DNA from 2 places in the Variovorax sp. P1_H2 genome. Region 2 is predicted to be linked to the other one. Evidence: riboswitches for the same ligand, from Rfam matches in the RefSeq annotation. Region 2 holds a riboswitch; the other holds the start of a gene.

Region 1 (20,169 bases), on a different contig from region 2:
TCCTGCCCCGCCAGGAGCCGGCCCCCCTGCCGCCGATCGCCTTCATCGGCGGCGGCAACATGGCCAGCGCAGTCATCGCCGGTCTCATCCGGCAGGACACGCCGGCCGCCACTTTCGAAGTGGTCGAGCCCTTCGCCGAGGCCCGTGAGCGCCTGGCGCGCGACTTCGGCATCGTCGCCCAGGCCGAGGCCGGCCCGGCCCTGGCACGCTGCGAAGTCATCGTCTGGGCGGTCAAGCCGCAGCACTTCGCCGAGGCCACGAAACCGGTGCGCGGGCTGGCACCCGACGCCCTGCATGTCAGCGTCGCCGCCGGCATCCCGTCCGACAGCATCGCCCGCTGGCTCGGCACCGAACGGGTGGTGCGCGCCATGCCCAACACGCCGGCACTGGTCGGCCGGGGCATGACCGGACTGTTCGCGCGCAGCGCCGTCGATGCCGCGGGCCGCAAGCGGGTCGAACAGGTGCTGGGCCCCACCGGCGAACTGCTCTGGGTCGATGCCGAGGCGGCGCTCGACGCGGTCACCGCGATTTCCGGCTCCGGGCCCGCCTACGTGTTCTATTTCATCGAGGCCTTGACCGAGGCCGGCATCGAGCTCGGCCTGACACCGGAACAGGCCCACCAGCTTGCGGTCGGCACCTTCTCGGGCGCGACGGCGCTGGCTGCCGGCGCCAGCGAACCGCCGGCGGTGCTGCGCGATCGCGTGACCTCCAAGGGCGGCACCACCTATGCGGCGATCACGGCGATGGAAAACGCCGACCTGGCCGGCAAGTTCAAGGCCGCGGTCCACGCGGCCCATCGCCGCGCCGGCGAACTGGCCGCCGAATTCGGAGCATAGGCTCACCCCCAGGTTGCCCGGCACTTCGTGTCCGGGCGCCCACCCCCTACCGGGGGCGCAGTCAGCGGCCCGGCGAAGCCGGTTCCGCGACTGCCCACCAACAGGCGTGCGCTTCGCGCCGCCAAGAAGCAAGAGCACCGTCAGTTTCACGGCCGGCGCAGCCAGGCCCGTTGGTGAAACACCGCGGATCTGGCTTTGCCAGGCCGCTGGTGTTGCCCCCGGCAGGGGGTGGGCAGCTACACGAAGTGAGCCAACCTGGGGGCGAGCTCAAACCCCGCGGCGACGCCGGCGAAGACCGTGAAGCCGAGCCAGTGGTTGAGGCGGAAGGCCTTGAAGCAGCCCTCGCGCGTGCGGTCCCGGATCAGGCGCCAGTGCCAGAGCGCCTGGCCCGCCGCCGCGGCGATCGCCAGGTAGAAGACCGGGCCGAGGCCCCTGCCGGCGCCGACCGCGGTCCACACCACGAGGAACATCGCGTAGCAGGCCATCACGATCGCGACGTCCAGACGCCCGAAGGTGATCGCCGAGGTCTTCATCCCGATGCGCAGGTCGTCGTCGCGGTCGACCATGGCGTATTCGGTGTCGTAGGCCAGCACCCAGAACAGGTTGCCCGCGAGCAGCCACCAGGCCAGCGCCGGCACCTCGGCGCGCACCGCCGCGAAAGCCATCGGGATGCCGAAGCTGAAGGCGATGCCAAGAACCGCCTGCGGGATCGAGACGAAGCGCTTGGCGTAGGGATAGACCAGCGTCACGGCCAGCGCCACGAAGGACCACAGCACCGTCACGAGGTTGGTGCTAAGCACCAGCGCGAAGGCGGCCAGCGCGAGCACCGCACCCACCGCCAGCGCCTCCTTCACCGAGATCGCGCCGCTGGTGACCGGCCGCTGCGCGGTGCGCTTGACATGGCGGTCGAACTCGCGATCGGCGACATCGTTGATGCAGCAGCCCGCGCTGCGCATCAGGATGGTGCCGAGCACGAAGACGACCAGCAGGTGCCAGCCCGGCCAGCCGCCGGCGGCGAACCAGAGCGCGCCCAGGGTCGGCCAGAGCAGCAGCAGCCAGCCCGCCGGGCGGTTCCAGCGGATCAGGTCGAGCCACAGCGCGATCCGTGAACGCCCGGGCATCATCGACACGGGGTGGGCCACTGCCAGCGAGTCACTCTTCGAGCAGGGAGCGCAGCATCCAGGCCGTTTGATCGTGCACGGTGCAGCGGGCGGTCAGCATGTCGGCGGTCGGATCGTCGCCGGCTTCCTCGGCCACCGGGATGAACGCGCGCGCGATGCGCGACACGGTCTCGTGGCCCTTGACCAGGATTCGCACCATCTCCATCGCCCTGGGCGGCGTCTGCGGCACGTCGGGCACGGTGGCGATCTTGCTGAACTCGGCGTAGGAGCCCGGCGCGTAGTGGCCCAGGGCGCGGATGCGCTCGGCGATGACGTCGGTCGCGCCCCACAGCTCGGTGTACTGGCCCATGAACATCGCGTGCAGCGAATTGAAGTGCGGGCCGGTCACGTTCCAGTGGAAATTGTGGGTGGTCAGGTAGAGCGTGTAGGTATCGGCCAGCACACGGCTCAGGCCCTCGGCGATGGCGGCGCGGTCCTGCCGATCGATGCCGATGTTGATGATCGGCGCGCTGCGGCTGCCCGATTCCTCGGCGACCTTGACGCCCCCCTTCTTCGGCACCTTGCCGGCGGAGGGTGCTGGCGCGGGCGTGGCGGGCGACTTCGGCTTCTTGATGACTTTGGCCATGGCGACAGGTTCTTTCTACAGGAGGGTTGACGGCAGCAAACAGGGGCCAGCGGAGAGGGCCGCTTCGCAACAGCCGCACTCTATCGCAGGACGTCAGGACAGACGCCTGACGCCTGGCAGTTCGCAAGCATAGATCGCGTTGCGCAGGGCTGCGATCGCCTCGTAGCGCGTGAAGCTGCGGCGCCAGGCCAGCACCACGCGGCGTGTCGGCGGCTCGCCGCCATGGATGTCACGCACCGGCAGGTAGCGCACGATCTGCTCGACCTCCTTGCGCCCCTTGGTGCGCGGCTTGAGCGCCTCGGCCGGCACCGACAGCCGCGGCACCAGCGTCACGCCCATGCCCGAAGCCACCATGTGCTTGATGGTCTCGAGCGAGGAGCCCTCGAAGCTCTTGCGAATACCTTCGGCATTGCTCGAGAAGCGCGCGAACTCGGGGCACACCTCGAGCACGTGGTCGCGGAAGCAGTGGCCGGTGCCGAGCAGCAGCATGGTTTCCTTCTTGAGCTCGTCGGAGCTCACCGACTCGCGATCGGCCAGCGGATGGTGCGCCGGCAGCGCGGCCATGAAGGGCTCGTCGTAGAGCGAGGCGACCGCCAGGCCGGTGTCGGGAAAGGGCTCGGCCATGATCGCGCAATCGATCTCGCCGGCGCGCAGCATCTCGAGCAGCTTGACGGTGAAGTTCTCCTGCAGCACCAGCGGCATCTGCGGCGTGCGGGCGATGTTCTGGCGCACCAGGTCGGGCAGCAGGTAGGGGCCGATGGTGTAGATGACGCCGAGGTTCAACGGCCCGGACAGCGGGTCCTTGCCGCGCTTGGCGATCTCCTTGATGCTGGCCGCCTGGTCGAGCACGCTCTGCGCCTGCTGCACGATCTGCTCGCCCAGCGGCGTCACCGTGACTTCGCCGGCGCTGCGCTCGAAGAGCTTGACCTCGAGCTCGTCCTCGAGCTTCTTGATCGCCACCGACAGCGTGGGCTGCGAGACGTAGCAGGCCTCGGCGGCCTTGCCGAAGTGGCGCTCGCGGGCGACAGCGACGATGTATTTGAGTTCCGTTAACGTCATAGTTTTCGTCAATTATTGCTCGCCCCCAGGTTGCCCCGCACTTCGTGTCGGGGCGCCCACCCCCTGCCGGGGGCAACACCGGCGGCCCGGCGGAGCCGGTTCCGCGGTGTTTCACCAACCGGCCTGGCTGCGCCGCCTTGGGGTCAGGCCTTGAGGTATTCGGCCTTGCTCCCGAGCCAGCGGTCCACATGTCTGGCGGCGAGTTCGGGATGCCGATCGAGCATCTGCGGCGCCAGCGCGCGGGCCCAGTCGAGCAGCATGACGTCGGTGCTGAGATCGGCGAAGCGCAGCAGCGGCGCGCCCGACTGGCGGGCGCCGAGGAATTCGCCGGGGCCGCGGATCTCGAGGTCGCGGCGCGCGATCTCGAAGCCGTCGCTGGTCTCGGCCATGGCCTTGAGCCGCGCCCGCGCGGTCTCGCCGACCCGGCCGCCTTCGTTCGGCGCGTACAGCAGCACGCAGGCCGAGGCCGCGGCGCCGCGGCCGACGCGGCCGCGCAGCTGGTGCAACTGCGAGAGCCCGAAGCGCTCGGCATGCTCGATCACCATCAGCGAGGCGTTGGGCACGTCGACCCCGACCTCGATGACCGTGGTGCTGACCAGCACCTGCAGCTTGTTGGCCGTGAAGCTTTCCATCACCGCCTGCTTCTCGGCGGTCGGCATGCGCGAATGCAGCAGGCCGACGCCGACCTGGTCGCCCAGCGCATCGGCCAGTTCGTCGCGGGTCTCCGTGGCGTTGCGCAGGTCGACCGCCTCGCTCTCCTCGATCAGCGGACAGACCCAGTAGACCTGCCGGCCCTGCTGCAGCTGGGCCTGGATCCGGTCGATGACCTCGTCGCGGCGGTGCTCGGCCACCAGCTTGGTGACGATCGGCGTGCGGCCCGGCGGCAGCTCGTCGAGCGTGGAGACGTCGAGGTCGGCGTAGTAGCTCATGGCCAGGGTGCGCGGGATCGGGGTTGCGCTCATCATCAGCAGGTGCGGTTCGAGCTCGCCGACGGCCTTGCCGCGCAGGGCCAGGCGCTGGGCCACACCGAAGCGATGCTGCTCGTCGATGATCGCCAGCGCGAGCTTCCTGAAGCGCACTTTCTCGGAGATCACCGCGTGGGTGCCGATCACCAGCGCCGCCTCGCCGCTCTCGACCGCGGCCGACATCGCGTCGCGCTCCTTCTTCTTCTGGCTGCCCGTGAGCCAGGCCACGCGCAGGCCCCGCTCGGCCAGCAGCGGATCGAGCCAGCCGACCAGCTTGCCGAAATGCTGGGCCGCCAGGATCTCGGTCGGCGCCATCAGCGCGCACTGGTGGCCGGCGTCGATGCAGCGCGCCGCCGCCAGCGCCGCCACCACGGTCTTGCCGGAGCCGACGTCGCCTTGCAGCAGCCGGTGCATCGGCAGCGCGCGCGCCAGGTCGCGCGTGATCTCCTCGCCGACGCGCTGCTGCGCGCCGGTCAGGGCGAAGGGCAGCGCGGCCAGCAGCTCGCGATGCAGCGAAGCGCCGTAGACCGCGGCGTCCAGCACCGGCGCCCGCTGCGCCGCCCGCGCGCGCCGCGCCTGCAGCTGCGACAGCTGCTGCGCCAGCAGTTCGTCGGCCTTCAGCCGCTGCCAGGCCGGATGGCTGTGATCCTCGAGCGTGGCCATCGAGACATCGGGCGCAGGATAGTGCAGGAAGCTCAGCGCCCGGCGCAACCCCCAGGCACCGTGCGGCGTGGCGCCCGCCGGCAGGGTCTCGTCGAGCACCGCCCGCGCCAGGCCGCTGCGCACCTCGCGCCGCAGCACCGGCTGGGCCAGCCCGGCGATGGTCGAATAGACCGGCGTCAGCGCCTCCGGCAGCTGGGTGCCGGCGGCCTTCACGGCCGGATGCATCATCTGCCGCCCGATGAAGCCGCCGCGCACCTCGCCGCGCACCCGCACCCGGGCGCCGACGGCCAGCTGCTTCTGCTGCGAGGGGTAGAAATTGAAGAAGCGCAGCTGGCAGGTGTCGCTGCCGTCGTCCACCGTCACGATCAGCTGGCGCCGCGGCCGGAACACCACCTCGCACTCGGTCACCACGGCTTCGATCTGCGCCATCTCGCCGTCCCGCACGTCGGCCAGCCGCACGATGCGGGTCTCGTCCTCGTAGCGCATCGGCAGGTAGAGCGCGAAATCGATGTCGCGCACCAGGCCGAGCTTGCGCAACGCCCGCTGGACCACGCTGAGCCCGGTGCCGGGCGCAGGCGCGGCAACGGGCTTTTCGGCGGACAGGGGCTTGGACTCGGCGGGCATGGGACAATTCTGCCCGGCTCCTCGCCTCCCTCTTTCCCATGCCTCCTTGGCACGGGCCCGTCCGGCCCTCAAGCACCATGCGCGCCTTCACGCTTTCCGATTTCGATTTCGACCTGCCGCCCGACCTGGTGGCCCAGCATCCCGCCGCCGAACGCAGCGCCTCGCGCCTGCTCGACGGCACCGGCCCCGCACCGGTCGACCGCATCTTCAACCAGCTGCCTTCGCTGCTGCGGCCCGGCGACCTGCTGGTGTTCAACGACACGCGCGTGGTCAAGGCGCGGCTTTTCGGCGAGAAGCCCACCGGCGGCAAGCTCGAGCTGCTGGTCGAGCGCGTGCTGCAGGGCCCCGAGGTGGTGGCGCACATGAAGGTCAGCAAGAAGCCGCCGATCGGCACCACGCTGGCGATGACCGGGGGCTTCACGGCCACGCTGCTGGGCCGCTGGCCCGAGGAGGACGGCGCGCTGTTCCGCTTCCGCTTCGACAGCCCGGCGGGCGAAGACCCGTACGCGCTGATGGCGCGCTGCGGCCACGTGCCGCTGCCGCCCTACATCGCGCACACCGATTCGGCCGACGACGAGCGCCGCTACCAGACCGTGTTCGCGCGCGTGCCCGGCGCGGTGGCGGCGCCGACCGCAGCGCTGCATTTCGACGACGTGCTGCTGTCCGAACTCGAGGCCCGCGGCGTGCGGCGCGCCAGCGTCACGCTGCACGTGGGCGCCGGCACCTTCCAGCCCGTGAAGACCGAGAACATCGCCGCGCACACCATGCATGCCGAGCGCTACGAGGTGCCCGAGGCGACCCAGCGCGCCATCGCCGAGTGCAAGGCGCGCGGCGGCCGCGTGATCGCGGTCGGCACGACCACCGTGCGCACGCTCGAGAGCTGGGCCAAGAGCGGCGAGGCCAGCGGCGACACCCGCATCTTCATCACGCCGGGCTTCGCGTTTGCTCACGTCGACCTGCTGGTCACCAACTTCCACCTGCCCAAGAGCACGCTGATGATGCTGGTCAGCGCCTTCGCGGGCTACGAACACGCGATGGCGCTCTACGCCCACGCGATCCGCGAGCGCTACCGCTTCTTCAGCTACGGCGACGCCATGCTGCTTGCACGAACCCCTGTCACATCATGCTGAACTTCGATCTCCTCGCCACCGACCCGCAAAGCCATGCGCGCCGCGGCACGCTCACGCTGAACCACGGCGTGGTGCAGACCCCGATCTTCATGCCCGTGGGCACCTACGGCACGGTCAAGGGCGTGATGCCGCGCAGCCTGCACGAGATGGGCGCCCAGATCATCCTGGGCAACACCTTCCACCTGTGGATGCGGCCCGGCCTCGACGTCATGGCGGCCTTCGGCGGCCTGCACCCCTTCGAGAAGTGGGACAAGCCGATCCTCACCGACTCGGGTGGCTTCCAGGTCTGGTCGCTCGGCGCGATGCGCAAGATCAGCGAGGAAGGCGTGAAATTCGCATCGCCGGTCAACGGCGACAAGCTCTTCCTCACGCCCGAGGTCTCGATGCAGATCCAGACCCTCCTCAACAGCGACATCGTGATGCAGTTCGACGAGTGCACGCCCTACGACGTCGACGGTCACGTGACGACCGAGGCCGAAGCCCGCCAGTCAATGGCGCTCAGCCTGCGCTGGGCGAAGCGTTGCCAGGCGGAGTTCTCGAGGCTCGAGAACCCGAATGCGCTGTTCGGCATCGTCCAGGGCGGCATGTTCGAGAACCTGCGCGAGGAATCGCTCGCGCAGCTGGTCGAGATGGACTTTCCGGGCTACGCGATCGGCGGCGTCAGCGTCGGCGAGCCCAAGGACGAGATGCTGCGCATCATGGGCCACACGCCGCACCGGCTGCCGGCCCACAAGCCGCGCTACCTGATGGGCGTCGGCACGCCCGAGGACCTGGTCGAAGGCGTGGCGCAGGGCGTCGACATGTTCGACTGCGTGATGCCGACCCGCAACGCGCGCAACGGCACCTTGTTCTCACGCTACGGCGACCTCAAGATGCGCAACGCCCGCCACAAGAGCGACCCGCAGCCGATCGATGCCAGCTGCAGCTGCCACGCCTGTGCCGGCGCCTCGGGCGTGCCGTGGGAAGCGGGCGGGCGCGACGGCTTCAGCCGCGCCTACCTGCATCACCTCGACCGCTGCGGCGAGATGCTCGGCCCGATGCTGACCACCATCCACAACCTGCACTACTACCTGAACCTGATGCGCGAGATCCGCGACGCGCTCGACGCCGGAAGCTTTGCCGAATTCCGCGCCCGCTTCAAGGCTGATCGGGCGCGCGGCATCTAGGCCGAGCGCAGCGACCAGGACCCCGAGAGGGTCTCGCCCGGGGCCAGCACCGCACCGCCGATCTCGGTCGGCCCGTGCCGATCCGAGAGATTGATCGCGTCGGTGCACTGGCTCACCGGTTCGGCGCAGAAATGGCCGCCGCCGCGCGGGCAGTACAAGACGAAGAAGTCCAGTGGCGAATCGGCCGCCAGCACCAGCGTGCGCCCGGCATCGGGCCACTCGATGCGGGCCTCGCGCTGCCAGCCCGTAAAGTTGTTGTCGAGGTCGAGTTCCGACAACGCAACGCCCTCGCGCAGCCGCGCCACCTCGGCAGTCGGCTCGAGCGCCACCGGCATCACCTCGGCATCGGCGCGCCACATGGCGGCGGTGGCGGTCCGAAGCCGCGTCCCGGGACGGTGCGGAAAGTACGGGTGGTGGCCGATGCCGGCGGGCATCGGCGCCGTGTCGCGGTTGGTCAGCGCCAGCGTGCAGCGAAGCCCCGACCGATCGAGCTCGAAACGCTGCGTCGCCTCGAAGGCCCAGGGCCATTGACCGTCGGCCTCGAAGGCCAGCGCGAGGCGGGCCTGCGCCGGCCCGGACTCGGCCACCTGCCAGGGCCGGAGCCATCCGAGACCGTGCAGCGCATGCTTGCCGGACGGCCGCGCCGGGTGCGTGGCGGCGATCGCGATGTCGCGGCCGGCAAACCGCGCGCGGCTGTCACGGATGCGGTTGCACCACGGCAGCAGCGGAAAGCTGCCCATCGCGAAGGGATCGCCCCGCGCCAGGTCCTCGGCGGAGGCCGGCCGCAGCCAATCGAGCCGCTCGCCGCCGCGCTGCTCGTGCAGGACCGCGATGGCGCCGCCGACCCGCGGGGCCAGCAGCAGGCGCATCGGGCCGGCTGCGAGTTCGACCAGTCCTTCCGGGCCGGCTGGGTGGGTGAGGTCTGCGCTCATTCGATTGGCATCCCGTCAGGTGTTGCAAACGCGCGCATTCTCGTTCACACGGGTGGCGAGCGACACGGCGGACGGTCAGAATTTGCGCATGAACTCATCGACCTCCCCTGCCCCCTCCGCCATCTACCCATCGCTGGCCGGACGCACCGTCTTCATCTCCGGCGGCGCCTCCGGCATCGGCGAGAGCCTGGTGCGCGCCTTCCATGCGCAGGGCGCACGGGTCGGCTTCTGCGACCTCGACGCCGCGGCCGGCACGGCGCTGGCGCAGCAGCTGGGCGGCGGCAACGCGCCGCTGTTCCAGGCCTGCGATGTCACCGACGTGGCCGCGCTGGCCGCCACGATCGCCGCGGTGCGCGCGCGCTTCGGGCCGATCCAGGTGCTGCTCAACAACGCCGCCAACGACCGCCGGCACCAGATGGCCGACGTCACGAGCGAGGACTTCGACCGTCTCGTGGCGGTCAACTTCAAGCACCAGTTCTTCGCTGCCCAGGCGGTGGCCGACGACATGCGCGCGCTCGGCGGCGGCTCGATCATCAACTTCGGCTCGATCAGCTGGATGATCAAGGGCGCCGGCTATCCGGTCTACCAGGCCTGCAAGTCGGCCGCGCGCGGGCTCACGCGCTCGCTGGCGCGCGACCTCGGCAAGGCCAACATCCGGGTCAACGCGATCGTGCCGGGCTGGGTCATGACCGAGCGCCAGCTGCGGCTCTGGGTCAAGCCCGAATCGGCCGCCGAGATCGACGCGGCCCAGTGCCTGCCGGGCCGCGTGATGGCCGAGGACATCGCCAGCATGGCCTTGTTCCTCGCCGCCGACGATTCGAAGATGTGCACCGCCCAGGACTACGTGGTGGACGCCGGCTGGACCTGAAGCGGCCCCGGCAACGGCGCGCGGGGCGCAGCACCTGGATCCGCCGCCGTGCCGCAGGCATGGCAGAACTTGGCGAAGGCGCTCTTGCGCGCATCGCAGGCACGGCAATGGTCGAACAGGCCGATGCCGCAGTGCGGACAGAAGTCGATCTCGGTGTTCTTGAGGTCCACCGGGCGCTCGCAGCCCGGGCAGACGCTCTTGGACAGCCGTGCCAATGCCGTGTCGTAGCTCAGCTCGTTGCGGCGCACCGTCTCGGGCTGCGCCTCGGCCAGTTTCTGCCGCGCCAGGTAGCGGTTGAGCGCCAGGATGGCGTAGCGCCCGACCAGCACCGTCAGCACGATGCCCACGACATAGCGAACGTAGCCGCCGTAGCTCGGCAGGTAGGGCACGAGTTCGACGAAGAAGGCGAACAGCGCGAAGTAGATGAAGCCCCAGACGAAGGGCCACCAGGTGCTCTTGCGCTTCTTCGCGAACAGCCAGCCGGCGATCACCAGCAGCGGCAGTGTGAGCGCCAGCCGGTACAGGAACACCCGCAACTCGACCTTGCGGTTCTCGGCATCGAGCCGCTTGCGCGCCGCCTCCTCGAGCACCAGCAGCTGCTGTTGCGCCCGCTGGCGCGACTGCCGGGCGTCGAGCGCGATCTGCCGCTGCGCCACCACGTTGCGCTCGGCCTCGTCCTCCTTCGCCTTCAGGGCATCGAGGGCCCGGGTGCGGGCGATCAACTCGGTGTCCTGATCGGGCTGGGCGGTGGCGCGGCGGGTGGCGAGCCAGTTGCCGAAGGTCTCGCGCGCCGCCCGGCTGGCCTGCTGCGCGGTGACCAGCTTGAGATCGGCCTGCTCGCGCTCGCGCGCGGCCTGCTGCTCGCTGCGCTCGGCATCGCGCACCGTGTGGCGCAACGGGTCGGCCGCCGCCCGGTCGATGAAATCGTCGAGCTCGATCCGGTGCTCGACCCGCGGCAGGTCGCCGACGATCGTGCTACCGAGCCCGACCAGGAAGCCAGCGAACACAATCGCCACCCCCCAGAGGCCGCGGCGAAACCACTTTTCGGACAGGCGCAGTGCCTTGCTCATTGCATTCTTCCTCTCGGGACGTTGTGTTGCTTGCCGGCGGCCGATTCTGGACGACCGCGGGGCCGGCTTCGGGATTCATCGGGAACACGAACACGCCGGCCACGATCACGGTCGCGGCCACCAGGCCCGTCTGCAGCACCACCTTCATCACATGCTGCGGATGGGACACGCGCTCCCGGTACTCGCGCTCGTAGGGGCCGAAATTGGTGGGCTCGCGCTTCACCACGAATTCCCGGCCTGCGGCAGCACGCGGCCCATGGCCGGGGGCATCGACGCGCTGACGATGGCCTCGCCCTGCAGGGAGGCTGCGGCCGGCGCGACGATACGGGTGCACGCGGCACAGGCCGCGACCAGAAACGTGAGCAGGTACTGCTTCATGGGATCCTCTCGTCCAGGAAGTGAAAGTGCGCGGATCATGGTCCGCCCCTTCGCCGCCCGAAGCGCATTCGTGTCGTGGTCGCGGTACCCTGCGCCGCCGGTATCGCTACTTGATACCAAGCGGCGTCCGGCGGCCCGCCAGCAGGTCCGCGCGCGTGAAGGGCCGCTCGATCCCGGCCAGCCGCACGGCGATCACTTCGAGCAGGCCCTGGGTCGGCGCCGGCGTGCCGGGCCGAAGGAAGAACATCGGGGTGGCCAGGCTCAGCAGCACCAGCGTCCAGCTGACGCGCGGATGCGGCAGCCGGTGCTGCCACCAGAGGAAAGTGGCGCTGACCACCATGCCGAGGGCATAGCCGGCGACCACCTCCGACAGCGAATGGGCATCGAGCGCCAGCCGGGTGAGGCCGATGAAGGCGGCGAGCAGCCATCCGAAGACCGCCGCCGCGACCCGCACGGGATGCTCCCAGCGCGAGACGGCCAGCCAGCAGGCCACCGGCCAGACGCTGGCAGCGATCGCCGTATGGCCGCTGAAGCCGGTGAAGTCGAGCCTGGCGCTGCCGATGCCCCAGCCGAGGAAGGCGATCTTGGAGCTGGCGATCAGGCTGCCGCCGAAACCGAACAGCAGGATCCACAGCAGCGCCAGCGGTCGGGTGTGACTGCGGATGCCGAGCCAGACCGCGATCCAGAGCGCAGCGGGCAGCAGGAAGCCGCTGTCGCCCAGCCAGGTGAGCACGTGCAGGATCTCGCGGGGGCTGGGCATCGGCCGGACGGACCTCAGGTGCCGAGGAGCACGCTCACGCGCCGCTGCAGGGTCTCGGGTTGCACTTCGGCGCGGGGCATCGCACAGCCGACGCGGAGCCCCACGCGGCTGAAGAAGCCGCGCCGGAACGGCCGCACCATGGCGACGTTCTGGCCGTCGCGCGCCTCGATCCGGCTGAAGTACGACCCCCACAGGTTGGTCAGCGCCATCGGAACCACCGGCGGCTCGATGCCGCCGGCGCGGGCGGCATCGAGGATCTTCATCACGCCGCCCTTGAAGGGCTGCAGGCTGCCGTCGCGGGTGATCGCGCCCTCGGGAAAGATGGCGAGCAGATCGCCGTCGCGCAGCACCTGGGCGGCGTCGGCGAAGGCCTGTTCGTAGGCGGCCGGGTCCTCTTTCTGCGGCGCGATCGGGATCGCCTTGGCCAGCCGGAACAGCCCGCCGAGCACCGGCACGCGGAAGATCCGATGGTCCATGATGAAGCGGATCGGGCGCGGGCTGGCGGCCATCAGCAGCACCGCGTCGATGAAGCTCACATGGTTGCAGACCAGCACCGCCGGCCCGTCGGCCGGAATGTGCTCCTGGCCCCGGATGTCGAAGCGGTAGACGAAGTGCGACAGCACCCAGGCCACGAAGCGCAGCAGGTATTCGGGCACCAGCATGAAGATGTAGAAAGCGACCAACGCGTTGGCGATGCCGGTGAACAGGAAGATCTGGGGAATCGTGAAGTCCCCCTTCAGCAACGCCCCGGCGATGACCGAGCTGGCGATCATGAAGAGCGCATTCAGAATGTTGTTGGCCGCGATGATACGGGCCCGGTGGGTGGGCTGGCTGCGCATCTGGATCAGCGCGTACATCGGCACGCTGTAGAGCCCGGCAAACAGCGACAGCAGGCCCAGGTCGGCCATCACGCGCCAGTGCGCCGGCTGGGCCGTGAACGCGCCCAGCCCCAGCTGCGCCCCGGCCGGCAGCCCGCGCGAGGCGAAGTACAGGTCGATCGCGAAGACGCTCATGCCGATCGCGCCCAGCGGCACCAGGCCGATCTCGACCTGGCGCCGGCTCAGCGTCTCGCACAGCAGCGAGCCGGCGCCGATGCCGACCGAGAACACCACCAGCAGCAGCGAAGCCACCTGCTCGTCGCCATGCAGCACCTCCTTCGCGAAGCTCGGGAACTGGGCCAGGAAGACGGCGCCGAAGAACCACATCCACGAGATGCCCAGCAGCGAGCGAAACACCACCACGTTGCCATGCGCGAGCTTCAGGTTGCGCCAGGTCTCGCTGACCGGGTTCCAGTTGATCGCCAGGCCCGGGTCGGTGGCCGGGGCCGGCGGGATCGCCTGCGCCACCGCGCGTCCGGCCAGGGCCAGCAGCAGGCAGGCGACGGCCACGGTGGCATGGCCGACCTGCGGCAAGGCCACCAGAAGGCCGCCCGCGACCTGGCCCAGCAAGATGGCGACGAAAGTGCCCATCTCGACCATGCCGTTGCCGCCGGTGAGCTCGCGCGGCGCCAGCACCTGCGGCAGGTAGGCGAACTTGACCGGACCGAACAGGGTGGAGTGCAGCCCCATCAGGAACACGCAGCCGAGCAGCACCGCCGCGTCGGCCCGCAGGAAGCCCCAGGCGGCGATCGCCATGATCGCGATCTCCAGGTTCTTGACGAAGCGGATCATCTTCGTCTTGTCCTGCTTGTCGGTGAGTTGCCCGGCGGTGGCCGAGAACAACAGGAAGGGCAGGATGAACAGCGCGCCGATCGCCAGCCCCGCCATCGCCGGAGGCATCCAGTTCAGCTGCAGCTGGTAGGTCACCATCACCGTGAAGGCGAACTTGAACAGGTTGTCGTTGGCTGCGCCGGCGAACTGGGTCCAGAAGAAGGGCGCGAAGCGCCGCTGCCGCAGCAGCGTGAACTGGTTGGCGTGCGACGGCCCCTCGGGCTGGCTGGCGGATGCGGCTTCGGTGGTGGGTGTCGTCATTCGGGGGGGGGGCGGCGGACGGGGGCTTGGTCAGTTGAGGACAGAGCAAAAACTGCTGCGCAGTTTCTTGGTCTGTCCCGCAAGGTCTTAGTCAGTTGAGGACAGAGCAAAAACTGCTGCGCAGTTTCTTGATCTGTCCCGCAAGGTCTCAGGCGGTCAGGGGGGCGGCGTGCGAATTGTGCCGCAGCGTCTGCCGCCCCATCGTCTGCAAGGCGTGGAGCACCGGGAGCGCCGCCAGGGCCGCCGTCAGGTGCTTGAGGCTGTGGCCCGACAGCAGCTGGTGCGTCGCGGCGTAGATCGCGGGGTCGGCCAGCTCGAACAGCTGGGCCAGCGCGTAGAAGAACAGCAGCCCGCCGAGCTTGAGGCCGATGGCGCCGGCCACCGGGCGAACCAGCGCCAGCGCGAGCACCAGCGCCATGCCGCCGAACTGCAGCACCGCCCAGGGCCATGCGTTGCCGGTGCCATGGCAGACGGCCGCGGCCAGCAGCCCGCCGGCCAGCGTGAACCAGGCGGCCGTCCAGCCGGCGCGGGCGCTGACCCGCTCGCAGACCGCAAAGCCGACCAGCCCCGCGAAGGCCACCGCCATGCCGGCCCGATCCGCCGCCAGCCGCAGGTCGTCGGGCTGCAGGTGGTAGAAGGCCGACCCGAGCGCCGTGAGAACCAGGCCGGCGAAGAACATCCAGGCGCAGTCGAGCGCATTGACAGGCGCCGGCGCGACGGCCTGGGGCAGCGGTGCGGCGTCCTGCAGCTGGTCATGGGCGCGGTCCAGCCAGTGCAGGCAGCGCAGGCCCCAGAGGCCCAGCACGGCGAAAGGCAGGTTGCTCAACACGTTCACGGCGTTCGGCAGCGCGCGCCAGGACCGGCCATCGGCAAAGGCGGCCGCGCCCGGTGCCGGAACCGTGGGACCGAGTACCGCCGCGCCGACGAGCAGCACGGCCAGCGCCAGCAGGGCGTGTTCGCGGCGGGAGAGGGACGGCAGGGACATGGCAGGCTCCGATGGGTGCTCGAGGAGGTGGAATCTAGGTTGTCAACCCCTCGGACGGCATCGAGAATCGATACGGAGCACTTTTTCACCACCCCGGGTATCAATCCGCAATACTCCCTTCCGCCATGAGTACCACCGTCGACCTGGTCAATGCCCTCAAGAACGAACTCAAATCCGCCCGCATGACCTATGCCGACCTGGCCAAGTCGCTGGACATGGCCGAGTCCAGCGTCAAGCGGATGCTGGCCAAGGGCGACATGCCGCTGACCCGGGTCGACGCCATCTGCCGGGCCCTCAAGATCGACTTCGCCGAGCTGGCGCGCCGGGTGGCGGACGCGCAGCCCCTGCTCAAGGAGCTCACGCTCGAGCAGGAGAAGGCGGTGGTCAAGGACAAGAAGCTGCTGCTGCTGGCGATCTGCGTGCTGAGCCAGTGGACGCTGGAGCAGATCGTCGGCGCCTACCGGATCACCGAGGCCGAGTGCATCGGCTACCTGGCCCAACTGGACCGGATCGGCATCATCGAGCTGCGGCCGCTGAACCGCTACCGACTCAAGCTCGCCAAGACCTTCCGCTGGCGCCCGCACGGGCCGGTGATGGATTTCTTCCGCGAGAACGTGGTGCTCGACTACTACCGCGGCGGCTTCGACGGGCCGGCCGAGGGCCTGCTGCTGGTGCACGGATCGATCAGCAAGTCGCTGGCACCGGCCTTCCTCGACCGGCTGCAGCGGGTGGCCCAGGACTTTGCGCAGCAGCACCAGACCGACCAGAAACTGACCCCCAAGGAGCGCGAGGGCTACACCTTGCTGCTGGGCATGCGCAACTGGGAGTTCGAGCTGTTCACCCGCCTGCGCCGGGCCTGAAAAACACGGAAACCGGTTTCCTCTATAAAATCCGCCCAGCAGAAAAGCGGACGCTTCCGTCCCACCGATGGCGCAATCTCCCATGAACGCTCAGGTGAACCGCCCAAACCGCGGTTCAGGCACTGCCTCATTCGATCAATCGCCGACTGGAGAGCCACCACGCCAAGTGGTGCACCGAAGGAGCAAGCCCGCTGCCAGTGGCCGCGTGGTGAAACTCTCAGGTAACAGAGACAGGGGGAGCGGCAGTCTGAACCCCGGGTCTTGCCGCTTTTACAGTAAGCGCTAACGCCCGCCGTTCATGCCCTCCCAAAAGGATTCGGACATGCGCGTGGTTGTATTTGGCGCGGGCTTGCTCGGCGTGACCTCGGCCTACTATCTTCAACAGCTCGGACACGAAGTGACCGTGGTCGACCGGCATGCGACGCCGGCGGCCAAGGCACGCGGCCTGGCGACCGCAGCGCCGGCCGCAGCGGCATCGCCCCGGCGCGGCAGGAAGCTGTCCAGGCTGTGCAGCGGCATCCGTCGCGGCCTCTCCAGGCTGATGGACCGGGCCGTCGGCACGCCGGCCAAGCGCGATCCCCTCGACCATCTCGTGCGACTGGCGGCGTACAGCCGCAAGAGCGCGCGCGCCCTGCGCGACGAAGCCGGAGTGCCCCAGGGCTCGCGCTCGGCCGGCCTGATGAACATCTACACCGATCCCGAGGCCTTCCGGGTCCGGACGGCCGGCGCCACGCACTGGTCCAGCCTCGGCTGCGAGGAACGGCTGCTGTCGGCCGACGAAGCCATCGTCCTGGAACCGGCGCTGAAGGCGATGGGCGGCAAGCTGGCCGGAGCGACCCACGCGCAGGAAGACCCGGCGCGCGATCCGGCGCAGTTCGCCGCCAGCCTGGTGTTCCTGTGCCGCGCCGCCGGCGTGCGCTTCATGACGCGGCACACCGTGGTGTCGCTCAAGGAACGCAACGGCCGGATCGACCATGTCGAGCTGCTCGATGCCGCCGGCGAGCCGACCACTTTGCGCGCACAGGCCTACGTGCTGGCGCTGGGTGCGTCGAGCGTGCCGCACGCCGAAGACCTGGGCATCGACATGCCGCTGCGCTTCGTGCGCGAATACATCGTCACGATGCCGATCCTGAACCCTTCGCTGGCGCCGCGCATGCCCTTGCGCGACCGCCAGGGCAAGCTGCGCATCACGCGCATCGAAACGCCGGCCGGCGACCAGTTGCAGGTCCGGGCCGTCGTGCGGGCCGGGCTCGACGAAGAGGCCGAGCCCGACTCGGACCGCTTCCGGGCGATCGTGCGCCGCACCGAGATGCTGCTGCCCGGCGTCGCCGACGCCGCGCGGGCCAGTTTCGATACCGCCATGCACGCGGCCAGCACCAACCGGCTGCCGATGATCGGCAAGACCCGCCTCCCCAACCTGTTCCTGAACACCGCGCCCGGCGCTCGAACCTGGATCCATGCCTGCGGCGCGGGCAAGTCGATCGCGCGGATCGTCAGCGGACTTCGGCCCGAACTCGACTTCGCCTTCCGGCGCCCTTAGCCGCTACAATCCGCCCACTGCAGGAGAGCGGGCCCAGGGGCCCCACCGAAGGCGCAAACTCCCATAAACGCTCAGGTCGGCCCACGCGATGGGCTCGTACTGCAGTTCACTGTCAAAGCCGTCTGGAGAGCCATCACGCCGCGCGTGGTGCACCGAAGGAGCAAACCCGCTGCGGGCGCAGCGGGTGAATCTCTCAGGTACCGAGGACAGGGGGAGCGGCAACTTGGACGCACGGTCCGGTTGCTTTCGTTTCGACAGCATGCCGTCTCCGTTGCGTTCGAGCGCTGCAACCATCAAGGGTTCTCGATATGCGCGTGATCGTTCTTGGCGCCGGCCTGCTCGGCGTGACTTCGGCTTACTACCTCCAGCAACTCGGCCACGATGTGACCYTGATCGACCGCCAGGCCACGCCGGCGGCGGAAACCAGCTTTGCCAACGGCGGCCAGATCTCGGTCAGCCATGCCGAGCCCTGGGCCAACCCGGGGGCGCCGCTCAAGGTGCTGCAATGGCTCGGCAAGGAAGATGCGCCCTTGCTGTTCCGCATCCGCGCCGACATGCGCCAGTGGCTCTGGGGCCTTTCGTTCCTGCGCGAATGCACGCCGGCGCGCACCCGCCACAACATCGAGCAGATCGTGCGCCTGGGCACCTACAGCCGCGACACGCTGCAGCAGCTGCGGCGCGACACCGGGATCGACTACGACCAGCGCACGCAGGGCATCCTGCACTTCTACACGACGCAGAAGGAGTTCGACGCCGCGCTGGAGCCCGCCGAGCAGATGCGCGCGCTCGGCTGCGACCGGCGGGTGATCTCGGCCGACGAGGCCGTGAGGCTCGAGCCCGCGCTGTCGCACATCCGGCCGCAGCTGGCCGGCGCGACCTACACGGCCGAGGATGAATCGGGCGATGCCAACCGCTTCGCGCGCGGGCTGGCCGGGCTGGCCGAGGCAGCCGGCGTGCGCTTCCTCATGAGCCATACCGTGACCGCGCTGCGCGCAGCCGGCGGCCGCCTCGACCACGTCGAGGCGACCGACGACGAAGGCCGCTTCCAGCGCATCCGCGGCGACGCCTACGTGCTGGCGATGGGCTCGCTGAGCCCCCTCCTGGCCGCGCCGCTGGGCATCCGGCTGCCGATCTATCCGGCCAAGGGCTACTCGGTGACGATGCCGGTCCGGGACGCCTCCAAGGCGCACCAGGTCTCGCTGACCGACGACGAGTTCAAGCTGGTGTTCTCGCGCTACACCTCGGCCGCGGGCGACCGCCTGCGCATTGCCGGCACCGCCGAGCTCAACGGCTACGACCGCGACCTGAACCCCGTGCGCTGCGAGGCGATCGTGCGGCGCGTGGAGGAACTGTTCCCGGGCGCCGGCGACGCCTCCGCGGCCCAGTTCTGGACCGGGCTGCGCCCGGTGACGCCGAGCAACGTGCCGCTGATCGGGGCGTCCAGGCTTCCCAACCTGTTCCTCAACACCGGCCACGGCACGCTGGGCTGGACCCACGCCTGCGGCTCCGGCAAGTCGATCGCGCGGATCGTCAGCGGGCTGGCGCCGGAGGTCGATTTCGCCTTCACCGGTGCCCGCTCAGGGCTGTCCCCGACCCTGCAGCCGGCCTAAGCTCTCAGGCCGGCGCCGGGCCGCCCCAAGGCGGCCTGCGGCCCCCTCGGGGGGCAGCGACCCACACGCAGTGGGGGAGCGTGGGGGCCTTCAGTCATCGCCCGTGAAGACGGTCAGCACGCCGGTATAGCCGTAGAGGTGGTTGCGGGCGATCTCGCCGGCGGCGAAGAAGCCGACCAGCGGGACGTCGCCGAGCGCATGGCGCACGATCTGGAGCTCGGCGCCGGGGGCCCCGAAGTGCGGCCCGCCGCGGCCCGAGCAGCTGACGTAGATCGCGCCCGCGATGCGGCGCGCCGGATGCGGCGCGGCCTCGGCCTCGCCGGCCGCGATCTCGCGCGCGGTCGCCAGCGTCTGCTCCTGGGGCTCCAGTTCCTCGCGGATCTCGGCGCAGACGCGCATCAGGTCGGCACGCGCGGCCTGCACATTGCGGCGGCAGAAGCTCATGCGCATGCCGGCCGCTGCCACATCCGCGATCGCCACGCCGCGACGCGTCGGGTCGAGACCGATGATGTGGCGCACCCTCACGTCGGCACCCAGATCGCCGGTGCGCCGGACGCCGTCGCTGCCGGCCTCGGCCAGGCCGACCAGCGTGGCGCGCACGGCATCGATCGCCTGCTCGGGCGCATCGAGCGACACCCGCAGGTCGGCCAGCAGCACGTCGAGCGCGGGCTCGCCGTCGAGCTCGAGCAGCAGGTTGCCGTCGGCCTCGGTGATCTCGCGTTCGCGCGACACCGGCTGGCAGCCCTGGGTCACGCGCGAGACCAGCCGCACGCCTTCGCCGAACACCACGCCCGACAGGCCGCCCGAGAACACGCCGCCAACCGCGCCATGGCCGCGGATGTTGCCGTTGCCGCCGATCGCGAACTGCAGCGAGCCGACCCGGCCCGACGACAGGCCGCCGAACAGGTAGCCGGTGTCGGTGCGCTCCGCCATCTCGGCGATCAGTTCGCCGAGCTCGGGCGTGCGCGGGTCGGCGTGCACCAGGGCGGTATGGGCCGCGAAGCCGC
Region 2 (8,194 bases):
CCGTGCAGCTCGGCACCCAGGAACTCGCCTTCTCTTCGACCGGCCCGGTGCCGAACTTCGTGCCCGAGACCAAGATCCTCGACGTCCCCTTCCTGTTCCGCGACAAGGCACACGCCCGCGCCGTGCTGGACGGCCCGATCGGGCAGGACATGCTGGTCAAGTTCGACGCCAAGGGATTCAAGGCGCTGGGCTGGGGCGAGAACGGCTTCCGCCACATGACCAACAGCAAGCGCGACGTGAAGGCGCCCGAGGACCTCAAGGGCCTGAAGATGCGCACCATGGAGAACCCGGTGCACATCGCGGCCTACAAGGGCTTCGGCATCATCACCACGCCGATGGCCTTCCCCGAGGTCTTCACTGCGCTCCAGCAAGGCACGGTCGACGGCCAGGAGAACCCGCTGCCGGTCATCATCTCGGCCAAGTTCGACCAGGTGCAGAAGCACCTCACCCTGACCGGCCACGTCTACTCGCCCTGCATCTTCGTGATGAACAAGGCCGCCTTCGACAAGCTCGGCGCCGCCGACAAGCAGGCCTTCCTCGACGCCGCCAAGGAAGCCATCAAGGCCAACCGGGCTCGCGTCGACGAGGACGATGCCAAGGGCGTCTCCGATCTGCGCGCCAAGGGCATGACTGTGATCGACAACGTCGACAAGGCCAGGTTCGTCGCCGCGCTGGCACCGGTCAACGCCGAGTTCGAGAAGCAGTTCGGCAAGGCCAACCTCGACAAGATCCGCGACGTCAAGTAATGCCATCCGCGGCCGCGACATTCTCGCGGCAGCGCGCGCCCGCTCAGTCTCACTGGCGGGCGCTTTTTCGTTCGAATCCCTGATGCCCCTATGAAATCCGCCTTCCTCGCACTCGACCGCTGGACCACCGGCCTGGCGATGGCGATCGCCTGCTTCATGCTGGTGGTCGCCTCCTCGCTCGGCGTGTTCCAGATCGTCACCCGCTTCGTCCTCGAACAACCGGCCGAATGGTCCGAGATCCTGATCCGCATCAGCCTGATCTGGATGGTCTTCATGGGCATCCCGACCGCCTTCCGCCAGGGCGCGATGGTCAGCGTCGACGTGCTCTACCGCTGGAGCCCGCCCAAGGTCCGCCGGGTGCTCGACTGGGTCGTATGCCTGGCCGCGCTGACCCTGATCGCAGTCATCATCTGGTGGGGCTGGGACTACGCGCAGCGCGGCAGCGTGCAGTCGATGGCCGGGCTCGAATCGGTCTCGATGTTCTGGGCCTACGCGGCGCTGCCGGTGGGCGGGTTGTTCTGCGTCATCGGCATCATCGCCAACCTGATCGACCCGCAGCGCAACGAACTGGAAACCGCTCAATGACCGCCGTGATGATCACGACCATGGTGGTGTGCTTCGCACTCACCATCTCCGTCGCCGTCTCGATCGGCCTGGCCTCGGTGCTCGGCATCCAGGCCTCCAACGCGAACATGCTGATTTCCGTCAAGGAGATGTTCAACGCGATCAACAAGTTTCCGCTCGCCGCCATTCCTTTCTTCATCCTGGCCGGCAACCTGATGGAGACCGGCGGCATCTCGCGCCGGCTGGTCGACTTCGCCAAGAGCCTGGTGGGCGGCGTGCAGGGCGGCCTGCCGATGACCTGCGTGCTGACCTGCATGATCTTCGCGGCGGTGTCGGGCTCTTCGGTGGCGACCACCTTCGCGATCGGCGCGATCCTGATCCCGGCGCTGATCAAGCACGGCTACCCGGTCGGCTACGCGGCCGCGCTGCAGGCCACCAGCGCCGAACTCGGCGTCATCATCCCGCCCTCGATCCCGATGATCCTGTACGGCGTCAGCGCCGAGGTCTCGATCGGCGAGCTGTTCATCGCCGGCTTCGGCCCGGGCATCCTGATCAGCCTGGCGCTGATGGCCTTCGTCTACGTCTATTGCAAGTTCAAGGGACTGGGCAAGAACGACGGCGACGGCCGGCTCGGCGTCGGCACCGCGACCTGGCGCGCCGGCTGGGCGCTGCTGATGCCGGTGATCATCCTGGGCGGCATCTACGGCGGCATCTTCACGCCCACCGAGGCGTCGGCGGTGGCGGTGCTCTACGCGCTGATCGTCGGCACGCTGATCTACCGCGAGATCAGGCCGGCCGAACTCTATGCGGTGCTGCGCAAGTCGGTGGTGTCCTCGTCGGTGATCATGTTCATCATCGCCAACGCCGGCCTGTTCGCCTTCCTGATCACGCGCGCCGGCGTGCCCGACGCGATCGGCCGCTGGCTGCAGGAGGTGCTGCAGTCGCCGGCAATGTTTCTGCTCGGCGTCAATGCGGCCCTGTTCGTGATCGGCATGTTCATCGAGACCAGCGCGGCGATCATCGTGCTGGCGCCGATCCTGGCGCCGGTGGCGCAGCACTTCGGCATCGATCCGGTGCACTTCGGGCTGGTCATGGTGGTGAACCTGGCGCTCGGCATGATCACGCCGCCCTTCGGCGTCAACCTGTTCGCGGCCTGCACGGTGGCACGCATCTCGCTCGACCGCATCGTGCCGTACCTCATCCCGTTCGTGCTGGTGATCCTGGCCTGCCTGATGGTGGTCACCTACGTGCCCGGCATCTCGCTCGGGTTGCGTGATCTGGTCTACGCGAAATAGCGGCTGGGCGGGCGGTTTCATCAAACCGTCACGCGGGGGCTCCATGCTGCGGCGCTCGTCTACCGATCGCCACCGCAATCCATGTTCCTCACCAAGACCGACAAAGCGCGCCTGGAGCTCCAGCCCGGCCGCCGCACGCTGGGCCAGCGCGAGCGCGCCCTGCTGCTGATGGCCGACGGCCAGCGCTCCTTGACAGATTTCGGGGCGCTGTTCGGCGGCCGCGAAGAAGCCGGCCGGGTGGCGCGCCACCTGGTGCAGGAGGGCTACCTCCGCGACCGCCCGATCGACGATGCGCCGGTCGCGGCGGACGCCTTCGACGGCAAGCCCTCGATGGCCACCACGCGCATGTTCCTGTTCGACCTCTGCGAGCGCATGTTCGTGCGCCGCGATCCGGTGCTCGCCGAACGCCTGCGCGAGGCGCTGCGGGCGGCGCGCGACCGGACCTCGATGCTGGCCACCGCCAGCACCATGCTCGACGAGATCGAGAAGATGGCGGGCGTCGCGCGCGCCGAGGCGATCCGCGAGCGCATCGACAAACTGCTCCCCGCGTCGCCGGTGCATTGAAGTCGCCGGCCGGCGGCCCGCCGATTCCCTTACACTCCAACGGTCAGGAGAGCGTCCCGCCGCGGTGGGGCCGCCGAAGGCGCAGGTCCCCCGAACCAAGGGCCCGAACGCTCAGGCAAAAGGACTGACAAGACGCCCCAATTCAGGGCGTTTCCTTGCTGGAGAGAGGCGGTTGGTCGCGAAAGTCGCGTCGCACCGCCCACCGAAGGAGCAAACCCCGATCGTGGGGCGAATCTCTCAGGTAAAGCGGACAGCAGGGGTGGCCCATGGCTTCTCGCCATGGAACAAGCACTGCCCCTTTTGGAGAACCGCCCTTGGCTGCCGCATCCGACGATCTGCTGAAGACCCCGCTCCACGGCCTGCACCTGGCGCTCGGCGCCCGCATGGTGCCCTTTGCCGGCTATTCGATGCCGGTGCAATATCCCACCGGCCTGATGGCCGAGCACAAGCACACGCGCGAGGCCGCGGGCCYGTTCGACATCTCCCACATGGGACAGCTGCGCCTGGCCGGGCCCGATGCCGCCGCCGCCTTCGAAAGCCTGATGCCGGTCGACGTCATCGGGCTGGCGCCCGGCAAGCAGCGCTACGGGCTGCTGCTGAACGAACAGGGCGGCATCCTCGACGACCTGATGTTCTTCAACGAAGGCAACGATTCACTGTTCGTGATCGTCAACGGCGCCTGCAAGCAGGCCGACATCGCCCACATCCAGGCCCGGATCGGCCAGCGCTGCCAGGTGCTGCCGATGCCCGACCACGCCCTGCTCGCGCTCCAGGGCCCGCAGGCCGCGGCCACGCTGGCCAGGTTGTCGCCCGGCGTCGAGCGCTTCGTCTTCATGACCGGCGGCGCGGTGCAGATCGGCAGCATCACGGCCTTCGTCACGCGCAGCGGCTACACCGGCGAAGACGGATTCGAGATCTCGGTCGCCGCCAAGGACGCCGAAGCGCTGGCCCGCCTGCTGCTGGCCCAGCCCGAGGTCAAGCCGATCGGCCTGGGCGCGCGCAATTCGCTGCGGCTCGAGGCCGGCCTGTGCCTCTACGGCAGCGACATCGACGAAAGCACCACGCCGGTCGAGGCCGCGCTGGGCTGGGCGATCCAGAAGGTCCGGCGCAGCGGCGGAGCGCGCGAAGGCGGCTTCCCGGGTGCGGCCCGGGTGCTGGCGCAGCTCATCGCCGCCAATGGAACGGCCGGCCATCTCGACCACGAGACACTGAAGCGCAAGCGCGTCGGCCTGGTGGCGCTGGAGCGCGTGCCGGTGCGCGACGGCACCGTGCTCGAGTCCTTCGAGGGCTTGGCCATCGGCCAGGTCACCAGCGGCCTGCTCGGCCCCAGCGTCGACCGGCCGATCGCGATGGGCTATGTCGCGCTCGCCTATGCCGAGCCCGGCACGCGGATCCAGGCCATGGTGCGCGGCAAGCCGGTGCCGATGGAAGTCAGCACGATGCCCTTCGTGCCGGCCCGCTACCACCGGGGCTGACAGTCCCTCACCCGATTTTTCCAAGCCAGCCTTTCTTCAAGGAGTTCTTCCCATGACCCTCAAGTACACCAAGGACCACGAGTGGGTGCGCCCCGAAGCCGACGCGGCGCTGGTCACCGTCGGCATCACGGTGCACGCGCAGGATGCGCTCGGCGACGTGGTCTTCGTCGACCTGCCCGAAGTCGGCAAGGGCTTCGCGCAGGGCGACGTCGCCGGTGTCGTCGAATCGGTCAAGGCCGCGGCCGACGTCTTCATGCCGGTCTCGGGCGAAATCACCGAGGTCAACGAGGCGCTGCGCGCCGACCCCTCGCTGGCCAACAGCGCGCCGATGGATGCGGGCTGGTTCTTCAAGGTGCGCATGAGCGACCCGACCCAGCTCGAGGCGCTGCTCGACGGGACCGCCTACGAGAAGTTCTCCGCCGAAAGCTGATTCCCGCACCATCACCCGAGCCCTCCATGCCGACTCCCGTGCCTTCCCACCTCTCGCTGCGCGACCTCCAGAACGCCGAGGAATTCATCGCCCGCCACATCGGCATCGAAGCCGACGACGAGCAGACCATGCTCGCTGCGGTCGGTTCGACCACACGCGCCGAACTGATCGACGGCATCGTGCCGCCGGCAATCCGCCGCAGCCGCCCGATGCGGCTGCCGGCGCCGATCACCGAGGCCGACGCGCTGGCCGAGCTGAAGGCGATCGCGGCGAAGAACAAGGTGGCCAGGAGCTTCATCGGCCAGGGCTACTACGGCACCCACACGCCCGGCGTGATCCTGCGCAACGTGCTCGAGAATCCGGCCTGGTACACCGCCTACACGCCCTACCAGGCCGAGATCTCGCAGGGCCGCATGGAGGCGCTGGTCAATTTCCAGACCATGGTCTGCGACCTCACCGGCATGGCGATCGCCAACGCCTCGATGCTCGACGAGGCCACCGCGGCCGCCGAGGCAATGACGCTGGCCCGGCGCAGCGTCAAGAGCAAGAGCAACGTGTTCCTGGTCTCGGGCGACTGCCATCCGCAGACCATCGAGGTGATCCGCACGCGCGCCGCGCCGCTGGGCATCGAGGTCAAGGTCAGCACCGCGTCCGAGACCCTGCCGCATCTGATGGCCAGCGGCGGCTTCTTCGGCGCGCTCGCACAGTACCCCGCCACCACCGGCCAGGTGCACGACCTGCGTCCGCTCGCCGGCTATGCACACCAGTGCGAAGCCGCCTTCTGCGTGGCAGCCGATCTGCTGGCCTTGACGCTGCTGGCACCGCCCGGCGAGTGGGATGCCGACATCGTCTGCGGCACCACCCAGCGCTTCGGCATGCCGATGTGCAACGGCGGCCCGCATGCGGCCTACCTGGCTTGCCGCGACGAGTTCAAGCGCTCGCTGCCCGGCCGACTGGTCGGCGTCAGCGTCGACACCCACGGCCAGCCGGCCTACCGGCTCGCGCTGCAGACGCGCGAGCAGCACATCCGGCGCGAGAAGGCCACCTCCAACATCTGCACCGCGCAGGTGCTGCCGGCGGTGGTCGCCAGCATGTACGCGGTCTACCACGGGCCCGAGGGTCTGCGCCGCATCGCGCAGCGCGTCGCCCTGCTGACGGCGGTGCTGGCCCAGGGCCTCGAACAGATGGGCCGCGAGCTGGTCAACGGCACGGCCTTCGATTCGCTCACGATCCAAACCGGCGAGGACACCCAGGCCATCCACGAACGGGCCCTGGCTGCCGGCGTCAACCTGCGCCATCGGCTGCAGCATCACCTGGGCCTCTCGCTCGACGAGACCACCACCCGGGCCGACGTCGAGATGCTGTGGAGACTGTTCGCAACGGCCGGCACGCGGGGACCCGACTTCGACGCCATCGCCGCCACGGCGCAGCTGCGCCTTCCCGAGGACCTGCGCCGCAGCAGCGCTTTCCTCACGCACCCGGTGTTCAACACCCACAAGAGCGAGACCGCGATGCTGCGCTACATCCGCAGCCTGAGCGACAAGGACCTCGCGCTCGATCGCAGCATGATCCCGCTCGGCAGCTGCACCATGAAGCTCAACGCGACCAGCGAGATGATCCCGATCACCTGGCCCGAGTTCGCGAACATCCACCCCTTCGCACCGGCCGACCAGTTGCATGGCTACGCACAGCTCGACGCCCAGCTGCGCGCCTGGCTCTGCGAAGCCACCGGCTACGCGGGCATCAGCCTGCAACCCAACGCCGGCTCGCAGGGCGAGTACGCGGGCCTGCTCGCCATCAAGGCCTTCCATGAAGCCAGGGGCGACACGCACCGCAACGTCTGCCTGATCCCCTCGTCGGCGCACGGCACCAATCCGGCCAGCGCCCAGATGGTCGGCATGAAGGTGGTGGTGACCGCCTGCGACGCCGACGGCAACGTCGACATCGACGACCTGCAGCGCGCCTGCGAGAAGCACAGCGCCACGCTCGCCGCGGTGATGATCACCTACCCCAGCACCCACGGCGTGTTCGAGACCCGCGTCAAGGAGCTCTGCGAGATCGTGCACGCGCACGGCGGCCGGGTCTACGTCGACGGCGCCAACATGAACGCGCTGGTCGGCGTGGCGGCGCCGGGCGAGTTCGGCGGCGACGTCAGCCACCTGAACCTGCACAAGACCTTCTGCATTCCGCACGGCGGCGGCGGCCCCGGCGTCGGCCCGGTGTGCGTGGTGGAAGACCTGGTGCCCTACCTGCCGGGACACGCGACCGGCGGCTTGCCGTCGAACGGCGCGGTGGGCGCGGTGTCGGCGGCGCCGCTGGGCAACGCGGCGGTGCTGCCGATCAGCTGGATGTACTGCCGGATGATGGGCGCCAAGGGGCTGCAGGCCGCGACCGAGACCGCGATCCTCAGCGCCAACTACATCAGCGCGCGGCTCAAGGACCACTACCCGACGCTGTACGCAAGCCCCAACGGCCACGTGGCACACGAGTGCATCCTCGACCTGCGCCCGTTCAAGGACGCCAGCGGCGTCAGCGCCGAGGACGTCGCCAAGCGGCTGATCGACTACGGCTTCCATGCGCCGACGCTGAGCTTCCCGGTGCCCGGCACGCTGATGGTCGAGCCGACCGAGAGCGAGCCGCTGGCCGAACTCGACCGCTTCATCGAGGCGATGATCGCGATCCGCGGCGAGATCCGCCGCATCGAGGAAGGCATCTGGCCGAAGGACGACAACCCGCTGAAGAACGCGCCGCACACCGCGGCCAGCCTGCTCGGCACCGAATGGACCCGGCCCTACTCGCGCGAGCTCGGCGCCTTCCCGCTGACCAGCCTGCGGCAGGCCAAGTACTGGCCGCCGATCGGCCGGGTCGACAACGTCTACGGCGACCGCAACCTGTTCTGCAGTTGCGTCCCCACGGAAGACTACGCCGGCAGCTGACGCGAGAAGCATTCTTTTACAAGTCGATGGCCAGCTGGCTGTCGATTTCGCGCCTGCTGCTTCGACGTCCATTCAGAGCCCCGGAACTGTGCGGTCGATCCCCGACTGCCGCCGGCCTCGAAACCGAAGGAGCAAGAACATGCGATTCATGGTGATCGTCAAGGCCAGCAAGGAATCGGAGGCC

The links. A riboswitch is a leader RNA that binds a small molecule or an ion and turns the genes downstream of it on or off. The one in region 2 is predicted to bind glycine.
Region 1: another riboswitch for glycine. It lies ahead of AC1D2E_RS13205 (FAD-dependent oxidoreductase); the one in region 2 lies ahead of gcvT (glycine cleavage system aminomethyltransferase GcvT).

What each region holds. Positions count from the first base shown of each region.
Region 1 covers NZ_JBFUCJ010000030.1:40,654-60,822, forward strand. The annotation lists gene proC (pyrroline-5-carboxylate reductase) at 1-836, shown strand, start outside; gene ubiA (4-hydroxybenzoate octaprenyltransferase) at 1,073-1,960, opposite strand; gene AC1D2E_RS13140 (Dps family protein) at 1,989-2,582, opposite strand; gene AC1D2E_RS13145 (LysR substrate-binding domain-containing protein) at 2,676-3,641, opposite strand; gene recG (ATP-dependent DNA helicase RecG) at 3,785-5,893, opposite strand; gene queA (tRNA preQ1(34) S-adenosylmethionine ribosyltransferase-isomerase QueA) at 5,971-7,023, shown strand; gene tgt (tRNA guanosine(34) transglycosylase Tgt) at 7,017-8,189, shown strand; gene AC1D2E_RS13165 (aldose 1-epimerase) at 8,186-9,121, opposite strand; gene AC1D2E_RS13170 (SDR family NAD(P)-dependent oxidoreductase) at 9,210-9,989, shown strand; gene AC1D2E_RS13175 (serine endopeptidase) at 9,962-11,059, opposite strand; gene AC1D2E_RS13180 (hypothetical protein) at 11,279-11,437, opposite strand; gene AC1D2E_RS13185 (phosphatase PAP2 family protein) at 11,544-12,197, opposite strand; gene AC1D2E_RS13190 (MFS transporter) at 12,212-14,167, opposite strand; gene AC1D2E_RS13195 (hypothetical protein) at 14,316-15,152, opposite strand; gene AC1D2E_RS13200 (helix-turn-helix domain-containing protein) at 15,278-16,012, shown strand; glycine riboswitch at 16,149-16,256, shown strand; gene AC1D2E_RS13205 (FAD-dependent oxidoreductase) at 16,311-17,552, shown strand; glycine riboswitch at 17,563-17,664, shown strand; glycine riboswitch at 17,665-17,772, shown strand; gene AC1D2E_RS13210 (D-amino acid dehydrogenase) at 17,861-19,162, shown strand; gene AC1D2E_RS13215 (FIST signal transduction protein) at 19,253-20,169, opposite strand, start outside.
Region 2 covers NZ_JBFUCJ010000022.1:16,960-25,153, reverse strand. The annotation lists gene AC1D2E_RS10510 (TRAP transporter substrate-binding protein) at 1-746, shown strand, start outside; gene AC1D2E_RS10505 (TRAP transporter small permease) at 837-1,331, shown strand; gene AC1D2E_RS10500 (TRAP transporter large permease) at 1,328-2,605, shown strand; gene AC1D2E_RS10495 (hypothetical protein) at 2,687-3,169, shown strand; glycine riboswitch at 3,204-3,302, shown strand; glycine riboswitch at 3,318-3,433, shown strand; gene gcvT (glycine cleavage system aminomethyltransferase GcvT) at 3,484-4,644, shown strand; gene gcvH (glycine cleavage system protein GcvH) at 4,697-5,074, shown strand; gene gcvP (aminomethyl-transferring glycine dehydrogenase) at 5,101-8,010, shown strand; gene AC1D2E_RS10475 (YciI family protein) at 8,150-8,194, shown strand, end outside.